One region of the Nocardia sp. NPDC050435 genome, then DNA from elsewhere that is predicted to be linked to it. Evidence: riboswitches for the same ligand, from Rfam matches in the RefSeq annotation. Region 1 holds a riboswitch; each other region holds the start of a gene.
What was found. Region 1 has a riboswitch for S-adenosylmethionine ahead of AB0I43_RS28050 (aminotransferase class V-fold PLP-dependent enzyme). Riboswitches for the same ligand answer to the same signal wherever they lie in the genome.
Positions count from the first base shown of each region.

Region 2: another riboswitch for S-adenosylmethionine. It lies ahead of AB0I43_RS39800 (rhodanese-like domain-containing protein); the one in region 1 lies ahead of AB0I43_RS28050 (aminotransferase class V-fold PLP-dependent enzyme).
Region 3: another riboswitch for S-adenosylmethionine. It lies ahead of AB0I43_RS22860 (homoserine O-acetyltransferase); the one in region 1 lies ahead of AB0I43_RS28050 (aminotransferase class V-fold PLP-dependent enzyme).
Region 4: another riboswitch for S-adenosylmethionine. It lies ahead of AB0I43_RS12045 (LLM class flavin-dependent oxidoreductase); the one in region 1 lies ahead of AB0I43_RS28050 (aminotransferase class V-fold PLP-dependent enzyme).

Region 1 covers NZ_JBFAJW010000009.1:446,268-451,639, reverse strand. Annotated here, with positions in the region: gene AB0I43_RS28055 (TetR/AcrR family transcriptional regulator) at 1-612, opposite strand, end outside; gene AB0I43_RS28050 (aminotransferase class V-fold PLP-dependent enzyme) at 672-1,991, opposite strand; SAM riboswitch class IV at 2,036-2,150, opposite strand; gene AB0I43_RS28045 (LysE family translocator) at 2,277-2,924, shown strand; gene AB0I43_RS28040 (Pls/PosA family non-ribosomal peptide synthetase) at 3,128-5,372, shown strand, end outside.
Region 2 covers NZ_JBFAJW010000021.1:581-5,952, forward strand. Annotated here, with positions in the region: gene AB0I43_RS39790 (hypothetical protein) at 1-81, shown strand, start outside; gene AB0I43_RS39795 (O-succinylhomoserine sulfhydrylase) at 85-1,299, opposite strand; gene AB0I43_RS39800 (rhodanese-like domain-containing protein) at 1,325-1,741, opposite strand; SAM riboswitch class IV at 1,757-1,872, opposite strand; gene AB0I43_RS39805 (hypothetical protein) at 1,925-2,377, opposite strand; gene AB0I43_RS39810 (FAD-dependent oxidoreductase) at 2,740-4,092, shown strand; gene AB0I43_RS39815 (amidohydrolase family protein) at 4,146-5,000, shown strand; gene AB0I43_RS39820 (DUF456 domain-containing protein) at 4,997-5,372, opposite strand, start outside.
Region 3 covers NZ_JBFAJW010000007.1:289,548-294,919, forward strand. Annotated here, with positions in the region: gene AB0I43_RS22855 (TetR/AcrR family transcriptional regulator) at 87-791, shown strand; SAM riboswitch class IV at 881-991, shown strand; gene AB0I43_RS22860 (homoserine O-acetyltransferase) at 1,066-2,202, shown strand; gene AB0I43_RS22865 (hypothetical protein) at 2,204-2,518, opposite strand; gene AB0I43_RS22870 (DUF3017 domain-containing protein) at 2,814-3,059, opposite strand; gene AB0I43_RS22875 (carboxymuconolactone decarboxylase family protein) at 3,288-3,830, shown strand; gene AB0I43_RS22880 (tRNA (cytidine(34)-2'-O)-methyltransferase) at 3,874-4,338, shown strand; gene AB0I43_RS22885 (MFS transporter) at 4,479-5,372, shown strand, end outside.
Region 4 covers NZ_JBFAJW010000003.1:744,239-749,610, forward strand. Annotated here, with positions in the region: gene AB0I43_RS12025 (ABC transporter permease) at 1-209, opposite strand, end outside; gene AB0I43_RS12030 (hypothetical protein) at 202-438, opposite strand; gene AB0I43_RS12035 (ABC transporter permease) at 431-1,423, opposite strand; gene AB0I43_RS12040 (ABC transporter substrate-binding protein) at 1,425-3,044, opposite strand; gene AB0I43_RS12045 (LLM class flavin-dependent oxidoreductase) at 3,041-4,117, opposite strand; SAM riboswitch class I at 4,155-4,249, opposite strand; gene AB0I43_RS12050 (hypothetical protein) at 4,476-5,186, shown strand; gene AB0I43_RS12055 (glycosyltransferase family 2 protein) at 5,202-5,372, opposite strand, start outside.

The sequences.
Region 1 (5,372 bases):
GGCGAACAGCAGAGTCGCGAGCATGTCGACGAGCGCGCGCACCGGCGGCCGCCGCTCGTCCATGCACCAGTGGTGGGCCGCGCCGTTGAGCGCGCCGATGAAGCCCGCCATCGCCGTGGGCCAGCCGCACTCCGGGGCGCGGACATCGGGCACGGTGGCGGCGATGGCCTCGATGGTGCGCGCCCATTCGTCGCGGACCTCGAGGCGGTGCTGTTCCACCTGGTCGCTGACGCCGACGATCTCCACGTAGGCGACCTTGGCCCGGCGCAGGTCGCTGACCATCGCCTGGAGGTAGGCGGTCAAACCCACGGTGACCAGTTCCCGGGCCGTGCCCCCGGTGGTCTCGGCCAGCGCCGCGGTGACGGCGTCCCGCGCGGCGCGCTGGGCGGCGTCGTAGGCGGCGACGAGCAGTTCTTCCCGACTCGAGTACTCCTCGTAGAACTGCCGGCGCGACAGCCCGGCCGTCGAACAGATCTCGGTCACCGAGCTTTTCGCGTACGACTTGGTCGCGAACACGGTCAGGGCCGCCTCGATGAACAGCGCCCGGCGCTCGGCCCGGCGCTCCGGGACCGACTGCCCCGCATAGCTGTGTCTCGTCTGCGGCGTACCCATCGCCGCACAGCGTAGACCCGGGCCGTTCGCGCGGCGCCGGGCGGCGACGGGTTCGCGTTTCAGATCGTGCAGGGCGCCGCGCCGACGTTCGCGTCGGCGGCGAAGGGGCGGGTCTCGGGAGCCGGATTCCACAGGCCGTCGGTCTTCGCGTACTGCCAGGCCGGGCCGTTCGTGACGAGGTCGGCGAGGGCCCGGACGAGCCGATCGACGTCGGCGGCCGAGGTGCCGAGGCCGACGCTGGCGCGCAGCGCGCCGTCGAGACCGAGGCGGGCGAGCAGCGGGTGCGCGCAGAAGCGGCCGTCGCGCACGCCGATGCCGTGTTCGGCGGAGAGGTAGGCGGCAACCTCGCCGGGGGCGAAGCCGTCCAGGGTGAAGGCGACGATGCCGACGATGTCGGGGCTGTCGGTCCACAGCCGCAGCCGGGTGACGCCGGGGATCGCGTCGAGCCCGTCACACAGCCGGGTGGCGAGGGTGCGTTCGTGGTCGATCAAGGTGCCGGGGTCGATCTGACACAGGGCGTCACACGCCGCGGCGAGCGCCGCCGCGCCGAGGACATTGGGGGAGCCGGCCTCGTGCCGCTGCGGCGCGGCCGCCCACTGCGCGCCGGTGGTGCCGACTTCGCGGACCGCGCCGCCGCCGGCCAGGTAGGGCTCCGCCTGATCGAGCCAATCCCGGCGGCCGACCAGCACGCCCGCGCCGAACGGCGCGTAGAGCTTGTGGCCGGAGAACGCCAGGTAGTCGATGCCGGTGTCGCGCAGGCTGATTCGGCGGTGCGGCGCGAGCTGGGCGGCGTCGACGAGGATGCGGGCGCCGCACTGGTGCGCGATCTGGGCGAGCCGCTCCAGCGGGAGCACCTCGCCGGTGACGTTGGAGGCGCCGGTGACGGCGAGCAGCGCGGCGGGCTTGCTGCACAGCTCGGCGACCAGCAGCCGGATGGTCTCCTCGAGGGTGCCGGCGGCGCGCACGACGCGACGGCCGTGCCTGGTCCAGGGCAGGAAGTTGGCGTGGTGCTCGATGTCGAGCACCACGGTGTCGCCGGGGACGCAGGAGGCGAGCAGGTTCAGCGAGTCGGTGGTGTTGCGGGTGAACACCACGACTTGGTCGTCGGCCGCGTCGAGGAACCGGGACACCGAACCGCGTGCGGCCTCGTAGCACTCGGTGGAGATGCGCGAGGCGTACCCCGCGCCGCGGTGCACGCTGGCGTAGAACGGCAGCAGCGCCTGCACCCGGTCGGTGACCTGGGCCAATGCCGGGGCGCTGGCCGCGTAGTCGAAGTTGGCGTAGGTGGTGGTGCCGCCTTGGACGAGCGGTACCTGCAGATCGTCGCCGGAGACCCGGGCGAGCGGGGCGCAGGTCTGGGTGGCCACAGCAGTCGTCACGTAAATCCCGTCGGTTCGGGGACCCGCAATCGAGAGATCTGTCGAGTCCGCGCTTGCCGCGCCAGGTTTGGCGAACGGCCGGGTCGTCACCCGGAGCACCCCGCCGCGGAGGAGGGTTGCCGACCAGCTAGCCGGGGCTTAGCGCTGGTACTCATGACCTGAACCGAGAGTGGCAGACGCGGCGGCGCGCTGTCAACCACCCTGTTTCGCCACCGCGTCGCTGCATGGATATGCAGAAAAAAGAATAAGGTTGCAATTGATGGCGGGATGCGGTCCCATGGAGGGGTGACGATCTCCCTGCTGCTCAGCTTCGTGGGCCTGTGCATCCTGCTGTCGCTCACCCCGGGCCCGGACACCTTCCTGGTCCTGCGTTACTCGCTCGCCGATGCCCGCCCGGGTATCGCCGCCGCCCTGGGTTCGGCGCTGGGCGGGATCGTCTGGGCGCTGGTGGTCGCGGCGGGCGTGGCCGCGCTGCTGGAACAGTCCGCCACGGCCTACCGCGCCCTCAAGGTGATCGGCGGAATGTACCTGCTGTACTTGGGTATTCGGGCCCTGATCGACCTGCGCAAGCAGCGGCGGGAAGCCGCGGCGGCGGACGCGGAGCCGACCGCGGCGCAGGGGAGGCCGGCCGCACCGGCCTCGGTTCGCTCGGCATTTGCCGCCGGGGTGATCTCGTGCCTGTTCAACCCGAAGGTCGGGCTGTTCTATCTGGCCGTGCTGCCGCAGTTCCTGTCCGAGGTCACCTTCGTCAACACCCTCGCGCTCGGCGCCATCGAATCCGCCATCGCCGCGGTGGAAATGGTGCTGGTCGCACTGCTCGCCTCCCGGGCCGTGGCGATGCTGCGGCGGCCCGCGGTGCGTGAGCGGCTGGAGCAGGTTTCGGCGGGCGTCCTGGCGGCGCTCGGGATCGGCACCGCCGCCTCGGCGGTCTGATCGGCCGCGGGTAGCTGCCGCGTCGCTCACCTCTCGAAAAACGTACGCCGACCGGCACCGACCGCGCGGTTCGGTCAACGGCCGCCGACCGTATCCGGAGGTACGGTGGACCGTTGGGCACCCGATGTGTTTGCCCACTGGTAACCCTGGTCGTGCAAGATGCCGTCTGCGCTAGGTAGGTCTATGAGAGGTGGGCAGGACGCATGCTCCAGCCGGAGGTCGATGAGGTAGCGGGCGAGGACGTGCTACCGAATCCGTTGCTGCGCGGCACTCTTGCCCCGCCGGCCCGCACGCTGGTGGACGTGCTGGCCGCCACCGCCGACACCTATCCGGACGCCCCGGCCCTCGACGACGGCGAGACGGTGCTCGGCTACCTGGAACTGCTCAACGAGGTCGACATGGTGGTCGGCCGGCTCGCCGCGGCGGGCGTGCGGGCCGGGGATCGGGTCGGCGTGCGCATGCCCTCCGGGAGCAGTGCGCTCTACGTGACCATCCTCGCGGTGTTGCACGCGGGCGCGGCCTACGTGCCGGTCGACGCCGACGATCCGGACGAACGGGCCCGGCTGGTGTTCGGGGAGGCGCGGGTCAGCGCGATCGTCACCGCGTCCGGTATCGAGCGCACCCAGGCCGGAACCGGCACGGCGGCAGCCGAATCCGTCGCACCGCCGAGTCCGCAGGACGACGCCTGGATCATCTTCACCTCGGGTTCCACCGGCACGCCGAAGGGCGTCGCGGTCACCCATCGCAATGCCGCCGCGTTCGTCGACGCCGAGGCGCGGCTGTTCTTGCAGGACGCGCCGATCGGGCCCGGTGACCGGGTGCTGGCCGGGCTGTCGGTCGCCTTCGACGCGTCCTGCGAGGAGATGTGGCTGGCCTGGCGGCACGGCGCCTGCCTGGTGCCGGCGCCGCGCGCCCTGGTGCGGACCGGCGCGGATCTGGGGCCGTGGCTGGTGCGCCGGGAGATCAGCATCGTTTCCACCGTGCCGACGCTCGCGGCCACCTGGCCCGCCGAGGCACTGGATTCGGTCCGGCTGCTCATCTTCGGCGGCGAGGCGGTGCCGCCGGAACTGGCCGAAAAGCTCGCGGGCAACACCGATTCCGAGATCGTGCGCGAGGTGTGGAACACCTACGGCCCGACCGAGGCCACCGTCGTGGCCTGCGCGGCCCTGCTGAACGGGCAGTGGCCGGTGCGGATCGGGCTCCCGCTGGACGGCTGGGATCTCACCGTCGTCGACGCGGACGGAAATCCGGTGCCGGAGGGCGAATCCGGCGAGCTCGTCATCGGCGGCGTCGGCCTGGCCCGCTACCTGGACCCGGCCAAGGACGCGGAGAAGTACGCGCCGCTGCCCGCCCTCGGCTGGGACCGGGCCTACCGCAGCGGTGATCTGGTGCGCAACGACCGCGCGGGCCTGGTGTTCCTCGGCCGGGCCGACGATCAGATCAAACTCGGCGGCCGCCGGATCGAACTCGGCGAGATCGACAACGCGCTGCAGCACCTACCCGGGGTCACCGGCGCGGCCGCCGCCATCCGGAGTACCAAGGCGGGCAACAAGATCCTGGTCGGCTATCTGACCGGCCCCGACGCCGGTTTCGACGCGGCCGCGGCCCGGGCGATCCTGGCCGAGCAGCTGCCGGCGCCGCTGGTGCCCCGGCTGGCGGTGGTCGCCGAACTGCCCACCCGCACCTCGGGCAAGGTGGATCGCGACGCCCTGCCCTGGCCGCTGCCCAAGCAGCCCGACAGCGACGCCGAGGCCGGTCTGTCGCCGACCGCGCAGTGGGTCGCCGGACTGTGGGACGCGATTCTCGGCGCGGAGGCCACCGGCCCGGACACCGACTTCTTCGACCTCGGCGGCGGCTCGCTAGCGGCCGCGCAGCTGGTGGCCGCGCTGCGGGAACGGTATCCGCGGGTCGCGGTCGCAGACCTCTACGACCACCCGCGGCTCGGGGCGCTGGCCGAGTTCCTGGACGGCAGCGCGCCCGCCGAGGCGGTGGACGAACGGGTCGTGCGCCCCACCCCGCTGCGCGCGCAACTGTTCCAGGTCCTGGCCACCGTGCCACTGACGACGCTGACCGGCCTGCAATGGCTTACCTGGCTGGCGATCGTGGGCAATATCGCGGCCCGCTACGGCGCGCTGCCGTGGCTGCCGCACCTGTCCTGGTGGTGGGCGCTGGTGGCGTTCCTGCTGTTCATCTCCCCGCCCGGCCGCATGGCGCTGTGCGTCGCCGGATCCCGGCTGCTGCTGCGCGGCGTCGAGCCGGGTAGCTACCCGCGCGGCGGCCGGGTGCATCTGCGGCTGTGGACGGCGGTCCGGCTGTCCGAGGCCAGCGGCGCGGAAAACCTCTCGGGCGCACCGTGGATGGTGCCGTTCGCCCGGGCGCTGGGCGCGAAGATCGGCCAGGGCGTCGACCTGCACACCCTGCCGCCGGTCACCGGCATGCTCGAACTCG
Region 2 (5,372 bases), on a different contig from region 1:
ACACGGTTCGACAGCCTCGAGACCGAGATGAACACCAAGTTCGACGAAATCCTGCGGCGTTTGCCGCCGCCGCAGAATTAGCGCTCAGCTCAGGGCGTGGTCCAGGTCCTCGAGCAGATCCTCCACGTCCTCCAGGCCGATGGAGATGCGCACGACGCCGTCGGTGAGCCCGATGGTGGCGCGGCCCTCGGGGCCCATGGCGCGGTGGGTGGTGGTGGCAGGGTGGGTGATCAGGGTCTTGGCGTCGCCGAGGTTGTTGGAGATGTCGACGATGCGCAGACGGTTCAGCACCTCGAAGGCGCGCTTCTTGGCTTCGTCGGCGGGCGCGTTCAGCTCGAAGGTGACGACGGTGCCGCCGCCGCTCATCTGGCTTCGGGCCAGGTCGAACTGGGGGTGCGATTCCAGGTACGGGTAGCGCACCCAGTTCACGGACTTGTTGTCCTCCAGGAACTTCGCGACGCGCAGCGCGGAATCGGCCGACTGGCGGACGCGCAACGGCATCGTCTCCAGCCCCTTGAGCAAGGTCCACGCGTTGAACGGGCTCAATGCCGGGCCGGTGTGGCGCATCAGGTTTTTCACCGGGCCGTCGATGTAGTCCTGCGGGCCCAGGATGGCGCCGCCGAGCACGCGCCCCTGACCGTCGATGTGCTTGGTGCCGGAGTACACGGTGATGTCGGCGCCCAGGTCGAAGCCGCGCTGCAGCAGCGGGGTGGCGAAGACGTTGTCCAGCACCACTTTCGCGCCGGCCGCGTGCGCGAGCTCGGTGACCCGGCGCACGTCGACCAGGGTCTGCATGGGGTTGGCGGGCGTCTCGAAGAACACCGCCTGGGTCGGCACCGACAGCGCCTGCTCCCACTGGTCCAGGTCGTCACCGTCGACGAAGACGGTCTCCACGCCCCAGCGCGGCAGGATCTCGTTGCAGACGACGAAGCAGGATCCGAACAGGCTGCGCGCGGCCACCAGCCGGTCACCCGCGCCGACCAGCGCGCCGAGCGCGGTGAACACCGCGGACATGCCGCTGGCGGTGGCGAAACACGCCTCGGCCCCGTCGATCAGCCGCATCCGCTCCTCGAACATGGCCACCGTCGGGTTGCCGTAGCGGGAGTAGACGAAGTGCTCGATGTCGCCGGTGAACGACGCCTCGGCCGCTTCGGCGCTCTCGTAGACGAAGCCGGAGCTCAGGTACAGCGCCTCGGAGGTCTCCTCGAATCCGCTGCGCCGCAATCCGCCGCGCACGCTGAGGGTTCCGGGGCCGACGCCCTCGGGCAGCGGCTTGTCGAACGCACCACCGGTGATCATGACTGCTCCTCCACAGAATTCGGGCTCACGACTGCCGCCACGGCAGCCCGCGGGCCCGCCACCCGGATCCGCCGCGGTGGCCCGCGGCGTCCAGCGGACCCTCGAAGCCTTCGTCGACGTTGTAGGCGGGCGCGATGCCGAGCTGCGTGGCCACGGTAGCGGCGTGCGCGGAGCGCTGGCCGGAGCGACACAGGAACACCACGGGGGCGTCCGGCGCGCGGCCGTCGAGGGCCTTGCCGAGCTGGTCGGCGAACGCCTGGTTGCGGGCGCCGGTGCCGTCCACCCATTCGATGAGCACGGTGGGGCGCTCGATCGCGGTGGTGTCGGGTACGCCGACGAAGCGCCATTCGGCTTCGGTGCGCACGTCGATCAGGACGGCTTCGGGGTGCTCGCGCAACAGGTCCCACGCCTGCTGCGGGGTGATGTCACCGGCGTAAGTCATTGCGATCCTCCTGTGAATCCGCACTTGCCGCATCGGGGTTCGGATGCGTGCCAGGTCGTCACCCGGAGCACCCCACCGCGGAGGAGGGTTGCCGACCAGCGAGCCGGGGCTTGGCGCTGGTGCTCATGACCTGGACTGAGATTGCCTGGACAGGGGCCGGGCTGTCAAACACCGGAACGCGACCTACCCGCAGACCAGCCAGCGGCCGTCGACGCGGACCAGATTCCAGGTTTCGGTGGTCTCCTTGTCGCCGGCCTTGGTGGTGACGGTGGCCTTGGCCTTGTCGCCGTTGACGCTGTGCCCTTCGATCCTGGCGATCTCCACGGACTTTCGTCCGCCCGCGCCGAACTGCGCGGCGAGCGGGGACTTGGCCTCGTCGAATCCGGCGCACGCGGTCCCCGGTGCGGGCACCTCGTCGCTCTGGGCGCGCCCGCCGACGTAGTTGCTCACCGCCGCCGAGATCCGGTCGGCTTCTGTGACATTTTTCTCAGCCGGGGACAGCAGCCCGCCGGCGAACACGGCGATCAGCACGATCGCGGCGACGATCGCGGCGGCGATGAACGGCGTCATCGACCGCTGGTCGGTCTGATCGACCGCGATGGGCTCGTCCTCGGGCGCTGGCTGCTGCTTGCTCATCCGGCCATGATCCCTTATCCCTGGTGAGAGGCACCCGTGCAGCCCCGGGGTGGCTTCCCGATAGAATCGCGGGAACCGTGCCCGCTGCCCGCACCCGAGGCGGTGGTGTCCGGGAAGCGACCTGGGGGCCGTGCAGTTACGAGCCAGCAGCGCCAGCGTCGGCATCGTCAGGGGCAAACCGCAGCGGCCGCTCGACTTAGCCTAGGCTAAGAAGAACGCCATTATTTTTCGACCGAAGGTGCGCGTAAGAGATGACCGAACAGAGTGCTGAATCCACCGGCGGCGTTCCCGGCCCCTCCGTGGTTACCCAGGCTGCCGCCTCCGGGGCCGACGCTCACGCCGCCGGCACTCGCCCGCTCCGCATCGCGATCGTGGGCGCAGGACCGGCCGGTATCTACGCCGCCGACGCGTTGATGAAATCCGATGCCGAGGTGAGCATCGACCTCTACGAGCGCATGCCCGCGCCGTTCGGTCTGATCCGCTACGGCGTCGCGCCCGATCACCCGCGCATCAAGGGCATCATCACCGCCCTGCACAAGGTGCTGGACAAGGAGCAGGTGCGCCTGCTCGGCAATATCGACTACGGCACCGACATCACCCTGGACGATCTGCGCCGCTTCTACGACGCGGTCATCTTCTCCACCGGCGCCAACGCCGACCGCGCGCTGGAGATCCCCGGCATCGATCTGGACGGCTCCTATGGCGCCGCCGACTTCGTCTCCTGGTACGACGGCCACCCGGACGTGCCGCGCGAATGGCCGCTGCACGCGGAGAAGGTCGCGGTGCTCGGCGTCGGCAACGTGGCCCTGGACGTGGCGCGCGTGCTCGCCAAGACCGGCGACGAACTGCTGCCCACCGAGATCCCGCCGAACGTCTACCAGGGCCTGAAGGAGAACAAGGCCGTCGAGGTGCACGTCTTCGGCCGTCGCGGCCCGGCGCAGGCCAAGTTCACCCCGCTGGAGCTGCGCGAGCTCGACCACTCGCCGACCATCGAGGTCATCGTCGATCCCGAGGACATCGATTACGACGCCGGCTCCGAGGCCGCGCGCCGGCATTCCAAGCAGGTCGACATGGTCGCCAACACCCTCGAGCAGTGGGCGATCCGCGATCAGGGCAACCGCCCGCACAAGCTGTTCCTGCACTTCTTCGAGTCGCCCGCCGAGGTGCTCGGCGCGGACGGCAAGGTCGTGGGCCTGCGCACCGAGCGCACCCAGCTCGACGGCACCGGAAACGTCAAGGGCTCCGGCGAGTTCCGCGACTGGGACGTGCAGGCGATCTACCGCGCGGTGGGCTACCTCTCGCAGAACATCAGCAGCCTGCCCTTCGACGACCAGGCGGGCACCGTGCCGAACGAGGCCGGTCGCGTGCTGGCCGACGAGGACGCCGACGGCGCCGCGCGCTACCTGCCGGCCACCTACGTCACCGGCTGGATCAAGCGCGGCCCGGTCGGCCTGATCGGCCACACCAAGGGCGACGCCAACGAGACGGTGGCCTGCCTGCTCGACGACAGCGTGAACTTCACCCCGGCCCCCGAGCCGGAGCTGGACGCCGTCACCACCTTCCTGGAGGGCAAGGGCATCCCGTTCACCACGTGGCAGGGCTGGTACCGCCTGGACGCGCACGAGCGCGCCCTCGGCGAGCCGGAGGGCCGCGAGCGGGTCAAGGTGGTCGAGCGCGAGGACATGCTGCGCGCCAGCGAACCGCACAAGGTCTAGCCGGAGCGCCTGCCACGGCAGCGAAATCTCCGTAACTGAGGCATTCTGTACAAGTGTTCGATGCCCATGTCCACGTCATCGATCCGCGGTTCCCGCTGATCGAGAACGACGGCTACCTGCCCGACCCGTACACCATCGCCGATTATCGAAAGCGCATGGCGCGCTTCGATGTCGGCGGTGGCGCCGTGGTCAGCGCCTCGTTCCAGGGCACCGATCAGACGTACCTGAAGACGGCGCTGGCGGAGCTGGGCCCCGGCTGGGTCGGCGTGACGACGCTGAACCTGGAGGCCTCCGACGAGGAGATCGTCGAGCTGGATCGAATCGGCGTGCGCGCCTTGCGGTTCAACCTCAAGCGCGCCGCCGCCGACATCACCGGCATGACGTTGCAGGCGCTGCGGGCGCACGATCTGGTGGGCTGGCATGTCGAGGTCTACATCGACGGCTCGATGCTGGCCTCGTTGCAGCCGGTGATCTCCAAGCTGCCCGCGCTGTCGGTGGATCACCTCGGCATGTCCGAGGAGAGCCTGCCGTATCTGCTGGATCTGGTGGATCGCGGCGCCCGGGTCAAGGCGACGGGTTTCGGCCGGGTGGCGATGCACGTGCCCGACACCCTGCGCCGCATCCACGCGGTGAATCCGCAAGCCCTGATGTTCGGCACCGACCTGCCGGGCACCCGCGCGGGCCGGCCCTTCCGCGACGCCGATGTCGATCTGATCTGCGACGTGGTCGGCACCGACATGTTCGCCGTCCTCGAGGACAACGCGCGCGATTTCTACCGCCTGCCCCCGCGCAACCGCTCGCTGCCCCCGCTCCCCCGCACCGACCAGCCCACCCTTCCGCTGCATCGCGACCAGCTCCCGAAACTGGACCCCAACGCCACCCTCCCGCTGCCCATCATCGAGCGCTAGGCGACGAAAGCCCCGATCAGCCAGACGCCGGTCGCCAGCAGCGCGCCGAAAAGCTCGATGAGCATGGACAATCCGACGCCCTTGAGCGCGTGTTTGGTTGCGGTCCAGGCGGGTTCGCCTTTGCCGAGGCGCTGGTACTCCGAAAGATAAACGCCGAGAACGAATCCGACGAACAGGCCGACGACCGGGATGATGAAGAACCCGGCGATGCCGAGGATCGCGCCGAGCAGCAGGGCGCGGTTGGCGACGCCCGCTTCCTTCATCTTCCGGCCCGGCCAGGTGTATTTGATGACCCCGGACAGCACCAGGAACACCGCCGCGATCGCGAAGACGATCCAGGCGGTGACGCCGCCGGTCAGGATGGCCCAGACC
Region 3 (5,372 bases), on a different contig from region 1:
GACTTTTGGCGTCAAGAGAAAAATGTCGCGATGCGACATTTGACTCATCCGGTCAACTAGGGGAATGGGCTGCGTTACAGTGAGGCATGCTCGACACATCGACCGGCAGCGCCGCCGATCCCGGACCAGCGCGGGGCGGTGGCACCACGGCACCCGCTGGACTGCGCGAACGCAAGAAGCAGCAGACCCGGGCGCGGATCATCGAGGTCGCGCTGGACCTGTGCGACGAGCACGGTTTCGAGGCGACGACCGTCGAGCAGATCGCCGACGCCGCGGACGTCTCGCCGCGCACGGTCAACCGGTACTTCGAGATCAAAGAGGACATCATCCTCGGCCCGGTCGAGGATTTCGGCGAGGCCGTCGCCGGCCGGCTGCGGGCCCAGCCGACGATCGGCAACCCGCTGCAGGCGCTGTGCGACGCCTTCCTGGACATGGTCGAGCGCGGCGCGCGCGCCGACGCGAGCGACGCCGTCTCGCTGCGCCGCTTCCAGAAGATGCAGCGCATCGTGCACAACAGCCCGGCCGTCAATACCCGGGCGATGGAATTCGGGGACCGCAAGTCCGCGGCGCTCGGTGCGGCACTGGCCGACCGGCTCGAGGTGGCGCCCGGCTCGCTCACCGTCCGCCTGGCCATCGCGACCTGGCAGATGATGTGCCACATCGCCTTCGCCGAGGACGAGGAGCTGATCCTCAGCGGAGATCCGGAACAGGCGGCCGCCGCGGCCCGCACGACCGTGCTCGGCGCGCTGGCCGAGCTGCGCCGGCTCTGTTGCGGCCCGACCGCCGATTAGGGCCGCTACCGGCGGTTTCGCCGTGCCCGACGGCGATCGCCTCGACATGATTTCAATGGTTGACCGACCGCCAGTTACCATGTTCGTTAGGTCATGAGTGCCAGCGCGAAGCCCCGGCTCGCTGGTCGGCAACCCTCCAGCAGCGGTGGGGTGCTCCGGGTGATGACCCGGCTCTCGAGGGACGAGAGCAAGCGCGCTGTTCAGGAGGCCCCCACATGTGTGCACAAGTTCACCGCCACAAATTCGCGGTTTGCCGTGCGATCGGCCGGCTGGCGTGACCGTGGAGACCGAACCGAGCGCCCGCTGCCTACTACCCGCGCCGGACGGCCGGCTCGGCACGATCGCGATCGGGGACGTGCGCCTGGAGAACGGCGCCGTGGTCCCGGACGTGCGGCTCGCGGTGCAGCGCTGGGGTGAGCTCTCGCCCGCGCTGGACAACGTGGTGCTGGTCGAGCACGCGCTGACCGGTGATTCGCACGTCGTCGGCGCCCCCGACGGGCTGCATCAGTTGGCCGGCTGGTGGGACGGCATGGTCGGGCCCGGTGCGCCGATCGACACCGACGAATGGTGTGTCATCGCCACCAACGTGCTCGGCGGCTGCAAGGGCAGCACCGGCCCCGCCTCGCTCGCGCCCGACGGCAATCCGTGGGGTTCGCGTTTCCCCGAGATCTCCATCCGGGATCAGGTGACCGCGGAGATCGCCCTGATGGATCTGCTCGGCATCGACCGCCTGGCCGCGGTCGTCGGCGGTTCGATGGGCGGTATGCGGGTGCTGGAGTGGATGATCGGCGCCCCGCGGCGCGTCGCCGCGGCGCTGGTGCTCGCGGTCGGTGCGCGCGCCACCGCCGATCAGATCGGCACGCAGACCACGCAGATCGCCGCCATCAAGGCGGATCCGGATTGGCAGGGCGGCGATTATCACGGCACCGGCCGCGCCCCGATGACCGGCATGGGCCTGGCGCGGCGCATCGCGCACCTGACCTATCGCACCGAGGGCGAGCTGGATCACCGCTTCGAGAATCACGCCCAGGGCACCGAGGATCCGTGGCGCGGCGGCCGGTACGCGGTGCAGAGCTACCTCGAGCATCAGGCCGAAAAGCTCTGTGCCCGTTTCGATCCCGCCACCTATGTGCTGCTCTCCGAGGCGATGAACCGGCACGACGTCGGCCGCGGCCGCGGCGGCGTCGCGGCGGCGCTGGCCTCGACGCCGGTGCCGTGCGTGGTCGGCGGCGTCGATTCCGACCGGCTCTACCCACTGCGCAGCCAGCAGGAACTCGCCGACGGGCTGCCGGGTTGCGCCCGCCTCGAGGTGGTGCACTCGCGCGACGGCCACGACGGATTTCTCACCGAGGCGGCCGCAGTGTCCAAGCTGCTGCTCGAGACCATGCGCCTGGCGCGGGAGAACCGCTAGCTCACGGCGTTTCGAGCACGCTCCACGGGCCGGCGGTCCAGCCGTCCGGTTCGTGCGCGGCGGTGCTGCGCCAGGTGGCCGTGGCCGAGCCGTTACCGAAATGGCCCTGGTAGGCGTTGGTGCGTGTGGCGATCAGGTAGTAGCCCGCGAAATCGGGTTGGGGCACCGGCAGATACGCGCACACCAGCCCGGCCGCCATGGCCAGATCGCGGGCGCTGGCCGTGCCGACCGGGGCCGCTCCATTGCCGCAGGCGTAGGCCGCCACTGTCCACAGCGGGAACAGGTCGCAGTCGATGCCATCGAACTTGCCTGGCATGCCGTCTCCCTACGCTGGGTCGGTGCATCGGACCGGCCGCCAGGATTTGGACGGCACCCTTTTAGGCTATGGCTCGACTTTACGCCGCGGTGTTGCCGCAGTGATGCCTCTCGACTGTCCTTGACAGGGCATTTCACTGCCGCACGGCGGGCCTCGGCGATTCGGCCGCCGAACCGGAGTCCGCGAGTGCGGGCGGTGTCCAGGTTCGGGCGGCGGGTGGAGCGCACCCGGCCTGACGATGGGATGCTTTGCGCGCGAGGCCGATCCGTCGGCACGAGAGTGGCGGAGAGTGCGGCTACTGCACCCCGAGCGTGCTGATGGTGGCGGCGAGGAAGACGATGGCCGATCCCAGCAGGGTCAGCGCCGCGACATCGAAGGGCTTGCTGCGAACCGCGAGCAGGCCGACCCGGGCGGTCGGCAGGGCCAGCCGCAGCGCGGCCGCGAGCAGCGTGGCGCCGCCGAAGAAGAACGCCCCGCGCCGCCACCGATCGCCGGCCACGAACACCACGGCCACGACGACGACCACGGCCACCAGCACCATCGGCAGGTGCACGCGCAGGAACTGTGCGCCCGCGCCGCCGGGATGCCGTTCGGTGGTGTCGCTCACGCCGACGATTCTTGCAGGCGCGCTCGTCCCGCGGCCAGCAGCCCTCGGGAAACCCTGTCCCGATCCGGGAGTGTGGGGTGAGCGACAGCCCAGAGCGCTACTACAGCACGTAGTTCGGGCGTACGGTGAAGAACACCGACCGAGTACACAGGGGTACAGGATATGCGCGCACTCACTCGAATCCGGCACTACGCCAGCGCTTTCCGGCAGGCCAAGCGTCATCGATCCGATCTGCCCGGCTGGCTGGCGCGCCGCCCGCTGATCGGGTTCGCGGTCGCCGTCTACGAGACCATGCTGTTGCTCAGCAACCGATTGGACCCGAAGCTGAAGGAACTGGCCGAACTAAAGGTCGCGGGCCTGGTGAACTGCGAGTTCTGCCTCGACATCGGCTCCGCGCTGGCCCGATCCGCCGGACTGAGCGAGCAGCAGATCGTCGACCTGCCGCGGCACCGCACCAGCGCCGCCTATACCGACCTGGAGCGGCTGGTCATCTCCTTCGCCGAGGCCATGACCGTGACCCCCGCGATCGGCCTCGACGACCTGCGCGCCGACCTGCGCACCCACCTGAGCAAGGCCCAGCTCACCGAGCTGGCGGCCGCCATCGCCTGGGAGAACCAGCGCGCCCGCCTCAATCAGGGGCTCGGGGTGCGCCCGACGGGCATGAGCGAGGGCGGCGTCTGCGCGCTGCCCGAGCGACCCGCGTAGGCGGTAAACACCCGGTCGCGCGGGCCTGGTTGACTGGTGCGTTGTGTTCCGCCTGATGTTTCATGAGCCCGCGATCCCCGGAAACACCGGCAACGCGATCCGCATGGTCGCGGGGACCGGGTGCGAACTGCATCTGATCGAACCCCTGGGCTTCGATCTGTCCGAGGCCAAGCTGCGCCGCGCCGGGCTGGATTACCACGACCTGGCCTCGGTGACGGTGCACCAGAGCCTGGCCGCCGCCTGGGCCGCGCTGTGCCCGGACCGGGTCTTCGCGTTCACCACCCAGGCCGCCACGCACTACACCGAGGTCGCCTACCGCAGCGGCGACGTGCTGCTGTTCGGCACCGAACCCACCGGCCTGGCCGCCGAGGTGCTCGACGATCCGCACCTCACCGCGCACCTGCGGATACCGATGGTGCCGGGACGGCGGTCGATGAATCTGTCGAACGCCGCGGCCGTGGCCGTCTACGAGGCGTGGCGCCAGGTCGGATTCCCGGGCGGGGTCTAGGGCTACCGGCCGGGGTGGCCGAACTCACCGGCATCCGGGGAGCAAAGTCGACGCTCGCGATAGTTGACCCCTGTGTGACTACGCCGACCGCAGCCACCGCACCGCCGAGCACCGAGCGGGCGAATTGGCATGTCCCCGCCATGCTCGCGCTGGCCCTGGGCGGGTTCGGCATCGGCACCACCGAGTTCGTGTCCATGGGTTTGCTGCCGAATATCGCCGCGGCCATGGACGTGTCCGAGCCATCGGCCGGCCACGCGGTCTCGGCCTACGCGCTCGGTGTGGTGGTCGGCGCGCCGGTGATCGCCGCGCTGTGCGCGCGGGTGCCGCGCAAACGGCTGCTCGTGTGGCTGATGGTGGCCTTCACCCTCGGAAACGCGGCCACGGTCCTCGCGCCCACCTTCCAGACTCTGCTCGCCGCGCGTTTCGTGTCCGGCCTGCCGCACGGCGCGTATTTCGGCGTCGCGTCGCTGGCGGCGGCCTCGCTCGCGCCCGTCGGTCAGCGCGCCAAGGCGGTGGCCGCGGTTATGCTCGGGTTGAGCGCCGCCAACGTTGTCGGCGTTCCCGGCGCCACCTGGCTCGGCCAGCATCTCGGCTGGCGCGACGCGTATCTGGTGGTCACCGTCATCGGTATTGCCACCATCGCCGCACTGCTCGCGTTCGTCCCGGAGCTCACCGGCTTCAAGACGACCAGCCCGCTCACCGAGCTGGGCGCGCTGCGGCGTCCGCAGGTGCTACTGACCTTGGCGGTCGGCGCGGTCGGCTTCGGCGGCATGTTCGCCGTGTACACCTACATCACCACCACGCTCACCGATGTGGCGGGCCTGCGCGCGGGCCTGGTCCCGATCGTGCTGATGCTGTTCGGCCTGGGCATGATCGCGGGCAATATTCTCGGCGGCGTGCTGGCCGACCGCGGCGTTGACCGCTCGATCTTTCTCGCGTTGATCGCGATGGCAGTGATCCTGGCGGGCTTCGTCGCCGCGGCCCATCATCCGATCACCGCGGGCCTGGGCGCGTTCCTGGTCGGCGCCTCCGGC
Region 4 (5,372 bases), on a different contig from region 1:
CAGTGTTCGGCGCTGGGGCTCCGGAACTTCTGCGCGGGCACGCCGGTCAGCGGATCGCCGCCGGCGAAGAACGAGGGGAACAGCGCCCAGCCCAGCGCCAGCAGCGCCACCGCGGCGGCCAGGAGCGTGAAAGCGTTGGCGCGTAGCCAGTTCCAGGGGATTGTGAGCCGCAGCGTCGTGCTCGCGCGCTCGTCGGTCAGGTCAACCATGGGTGCGCACCGCCTCCGCGATCGCGGCGAAGGCCCAGCGGGAGCCGCCGTCGGCGCGCAGCCAGTTCCACCGGCGGCCCGGCGGTGGCGCTGCGGCCGGGCCGAAGAGCAGCCACGGCGTGCAGCCGAGTCCGGGGCCGAGTGGACCGTGGCTCACCTCGAAGAGGTTCGCGAAGACAGCCGCGACGGACCGATCCAGTTCGCCGTGCGTGCGGGTCGCGTCATACACGTGCGGTCACCTCCTCGGTGGTGCTGAGAGTGGTTGTGTCCGAAGGTTTCCGGTGACCGGTGATGCGCGGATCGAGCAGGGGGTAGAGCAGATCGACGAGCAGGTTCACCGTGACGAAGACCGCCGCGCTGAGCAGCACGATGCCCTGCACCACGGGAATGTCCTGATCCAGCACCGCGGTCTGGGTGAGCCGCCCGACGCCGGGCCGGGCGAAGACGCTCTCCACCACGACGGCGCCGGCCAGGATGTTGCCCACCAGCACCCCGGCGATGGTGAAGGCCGGCACACTGGCCGGGCGCAGCACGTGCCTGCGCCGCACCCACCAGCGCGAACCGCCCTTGGCCAGGGCGACGTCCACGAACGGCTGCCGCCAGGTGGATTCCAGTCCGGCGGTGAGGACCTGCGCGATCACCGCACCGATCGGCAGGGCCAGGGTCAGCGCGGGCAGCACCGCACCGCCGAGGCCGTGCCCGCCGAAGGCCGGCGCCAGCCGCAACTGGAACGAGAACACCTGCAGCAGCACGAGTCCGGTGCAGAAGGTGGGCACCGCGACCCCGATCGAGGGGAGCGCGGTGAGCGTGTTGCGCAGCCAGGGCCGGCGCGTGGCGGTCGCCGCGAAGGCCAGCCCGACGCCGCCCAGGACGGCGAAGAGCAGGGTGAGCGCGGCCAGGCCGAGGGTCGCGGGCAGCGCCTCGCCGATCGCCTCGGTCACCGGCTGCCCGGTGCCGATGGAGTGCCCGAGGTCACCGCGCAGGGCACGACCGAGCGCGGTCCAATACTGCTGCCACAGTGGCTGATCCAGCCCGTACCTGGCCTGCAACTCGGCGATCGCCGCCGGACTTGCCGGGGAACCGGACTCCGCGCCGCCGGCCGCGATCGACACCGGGTCGGCGGGCAGCAGGTAGAGCACCACGAACGAGACGGTGAACGCCGCCCACAGCACCCAGACCGCCTGCGCGGCCCGCGCCGCCAGATACCGGCCCATGTCAGCGCCCGCTCAGCCAGGTGTCGAAGAACTGCAGCCGCGCCGAGGCCTCGAACTTCAGATCCTGCACGGTGCCCGCGGCGCCGATGGCCTGGGACAGCTCGACGGTCGGGATCCAGAGGCCGTTGTCGAGGATGCGCTCCTGCGCGGTCCGGATCAGTGCCAGCCGGGCCGCGGTGTCCCCGGCGCTCAACTGGTTCTCCAGGACGTCGTCGAGGGCCGGAATGCGTTCGCGAACACTGAGATTGCGGCCCTCCACGGTGAAGGAGTTGCGCAGGATGTCGCCGTCGGCGCGGGTGGTGTTGTAGTAGTAGGCGTCGTAGTCCTTGGCGTTCTGGCGCGCGGTGCTCTCCGGCAGCGACACCAGATCCAGGCGCAGGTCCACCCCGACCTGGCGCAGTTGCTGCTGCACCAGTTCGATGATCGCCTTGTTGCCCGCGAACACCTGGCTGAAGACCACCCCGAAGCTCAGCCGCTCACCGCCGCGCACCCGGATCCCGTCGGCGCCCGGCTGCCAACCGGCCTGGTCGAGCAGGGTGCGGGCCTTGGCCGGATCGTAGGCCAGCCGTGCCGAGAGGTCCTGGTAGCCAGGGGTCGTGCTGGCCAGGGCGCTGGTGGCGGGCTTGAACTGCGGACCGAGCACGGTGTCGACCAGTTGCTGCCGGTCGATCGCGGGCAGCAGCGCCTGGCGCACGGCCGGGTCGCGCAGCGGGCCGCGGGTCAGGTTGGGCTGGAAGCCGAACGGGATGCCCGGGTTCGGCGTGGTCAGCAGCCGGGCGTTCGCCGCCTCCAGCAGCGGCAGGTCCTGGGGCAGCGCGTCGCTGATGGCGTCGAGCTGGCCGGAGGTCAGACTGCCGGTGCGCACGCCGGATTCGGGCACCACCGTGAACTCGATGCGGTCCAGATAGGCCTCGCCCTTGTGCCCGAACACCTCCGAACCCCAGGCGTAGCCTGGGCGCTTGGTCAGCGTGGTCGAGATGTTCTGCTGGTAGCCGGTGTAGACGAACGGGCCGCTGCCGACATTGCTGCCGTCGCAACGCTGTTCGGCGGGTTTGGCGGTGGTGGCCGCACTCTGGATGCCGAGCTGGGTGCTCGAGGACGCCTGCAGGAACTGGGCGTTGGGCTTGCTGAACTCGACGCGCGCGGTCAGCCGGTCCACCACCGTGGTGCCGGCGTAGTTGATCAGAAAGCCGTTGGCCAGCGGCGCTTTGGCGGCGCCGAGCTTGATCACGGCATCGAAGTTCTGGCGCACCGACTCGGCCGTGACCGGCGAGCCGTCGCTGAAGGTGACGCCGTCGGCCAGCCGGAAGGTGAAGACCTTCGCGTCCGGGCTCGCCTCCCAGCTGCGCGCCAGCCACGGTTTCAGCTCACCGGTCTTCGGATCCTGATCGGTGAGCGAGTCGACGATCTGCCGGGTGACATAGAGCGTCTGGTTGCTGCCCGCCTGCGTGGGATCCGAGCACGACGGCGCCTGCGACAGACCGTAGCGCAGGGTGCCGCCGGGCTGGGGCGGTCCGGCGTCGCCGCCCGCGCCGCCGGTGTCGCTGCCGCAGGCGGCCAGGGTACTGGCCGCGGCGAGCGCGCCGACGAGGGTGGCGAAGCGAGGACGGGTGCGGATCACGGTGTAACTCCAGAGAATTCGGGACTGCGGCCGGAGGCCAGGGGACGACTGGGAATGCGGCGGCGCAACTCCGGCGCCACCGCCTGCTGGAACAGCTCGAGGCTGCCGCGATGCTGTGCTTCGGTGCGGCCGTCGGGTTCGGCCGACAGGTGGATCACCTCGTGCCCGAATCGCTCGTGCTGGCGGCCGACCTTGTCCAGCACCTGCTCCGGGCTGCCGATCAGCGCCGAGGAGCGCTGCGCGAAGTCTGCCAGCGTCTCGAACACGATCGGCAGGCCGAGCCGGCGCGACAGGGCCAGGCGGGCTTCGAAGAGCGGGCGGTACACCGCCAGCGCCTCCTGCGAGGTGGGCGCCACGTGGAAGCCCGCGGTGCCCGCGCCGACCAGCGCGTCGGCGGGATCGTGCCCGTGGTGCGCCCAGCGTTCGCGATAGTGCCGGACCAGCTCGGCGTAGGGCTCGATCGGATTGGTCACATTGGCCGAGAACAGCGGATCACCATGGCGTGCGGCCAATTCCACCGACTCGCGGCTGGTGGCGCTGCCGTGCCAGATCCGGATCGTGGGCTGGTAGGGCCGGGGCAGGGCCTTGGCCGCCACCAGCTCCGGGCGGAAGCGGCCGGACCAGGTCACCCGGTCGCTGGCCCACAGCGCCCGGAACAGCTCGTAGCCCTCCCGGTTGCGGTCCCACTGGTCGGCGGTGCTGACGTGGAAAAGCTCCGCCTGCGCGGCGCCGTTGCCCTTGCCGATGATCAGCTCCAGGCGGCCGCCGGCGAGGTTGTCCAGCGTCGAGTAGTCCTCGAAGGCGCGTACCGGGTCCAGCAGGCTCAGGGTCGTCACCGCGGTGAACAGCGTGATCCGCCGGGTGACGGCCGCGATGTGGCTGAGCAGCACCGGGGGCGCGGCGGAGAGGAACGGATCCTCGTGCCGCTCGCCGACGGCGAAGCCGTCGTAGCCGAGTTCCTCGGCCAGCCGGGCCTGCCCGACCACCGACCGCAGCCGCTCGTGCGTCTCGGGCAGCACGCCGGTGTGCGGATCCGGTGTCCGGGTGACCAGCGTGAAAAGCAGGAACTTCATGACGGCGTATTCCGGTAGGCGGTGCTCATGGTCGGGTCCTCCATCGGTCCTGGCGGAAGCACCCGCACCCGGCGTGCCGGGGGGTTGCTGCGACGTCGGCGAGCCAGGTCTCTCGATCGCTCTGGATGGTGCCCGAACATCATGGGGAGCAAGCGAACTCGGCGGCAAGAGTAGAAATCACGGTGAGCGCAGCACTGGTCGGCGGCGGTGGTGGCGTGGATTATGGTCGCGGCCGTTGGTGACTGCCGAGTGGCGGCACTCGCCGCGCCGAAGCTGTGCGGTGCCGCAATCCGCCTGGCCCGCCGGTTTGCTGACGTACCGTTGGTGCCTCGCTCACCCGCTGCCGAGGAGGTCCGCCGTGTCCGTCACGAAGTCGTTCGGCGCTCGACTCGCCCGCGCCGCGGTGGCCGTCGCGCTGGCCGCGCCGGTGCCCGCCCTGGCGCTGGCCGGGCTCGCGCTGGCCGCCCCGGGCACCGCCTACGCCGACGACGCGCCTGCGCGCGTCGGCGCGGCGGCCGATCGCTCGGCGGTCGCCGGCTCCGAGGCGCTGACCGCGTTGGAGGCGCTGGGCGTCACCCCGTTCCTGTATCCGACCGCGGCGTTCTGTGGCGGCCCGGGCGCCACCCTGGGCAAGCCCGCCATGGCGGGCGCGGTGCCGGGGCCCTGGCCGAAGCACAACATCGTCATCCCCGGGCTGGACCTGGACGCCGTGAAATCCGGCCAGACCATGTTCACCTTCGTCCCCTCCGATCCCGGCCGCAGCGGCGTCACCGGCATGCGCGTCGCCTGGCTGAACCTGGACACCCGCCGCGGCGGTATCGCCGAAATGGGCACCCTGGACGAGGTTCTCGGCGGCATGGTGCCCGAGGAAGTCCCCACCCCGCTGCGCCCGCTGGCCGAGCAGGCCGTCCGCGACTTCTTCCTGGCCGCCGTCCCCGCCACCGGCATCCGCGCGGTCCCGGTGAACACGGGCAAGGGCACCGTCCTGGCGGCGGTGTTCGGCACCACCGGCACCGGCAACAGTTCCTGCTTCTACCTGCCGACCGTCGGCATCACCACGGTCCCCTGACGCCGGCCGGATCGTTCAGGCGTTGAGTGAGCGCTGCTTCCAGGTCAGCGTGCCCCGGCGGCGGGCCCGGTGGGAGCGCACCGTGAGGGTCGCGTAGGCGGCGATCGAGAGCGGATGCGCCAGTGCGGCAGCGGTATCGGCGAGACCAGGGGGCCTGCCCGTTTCGGTGGAGCGGGCCAGCAGCCG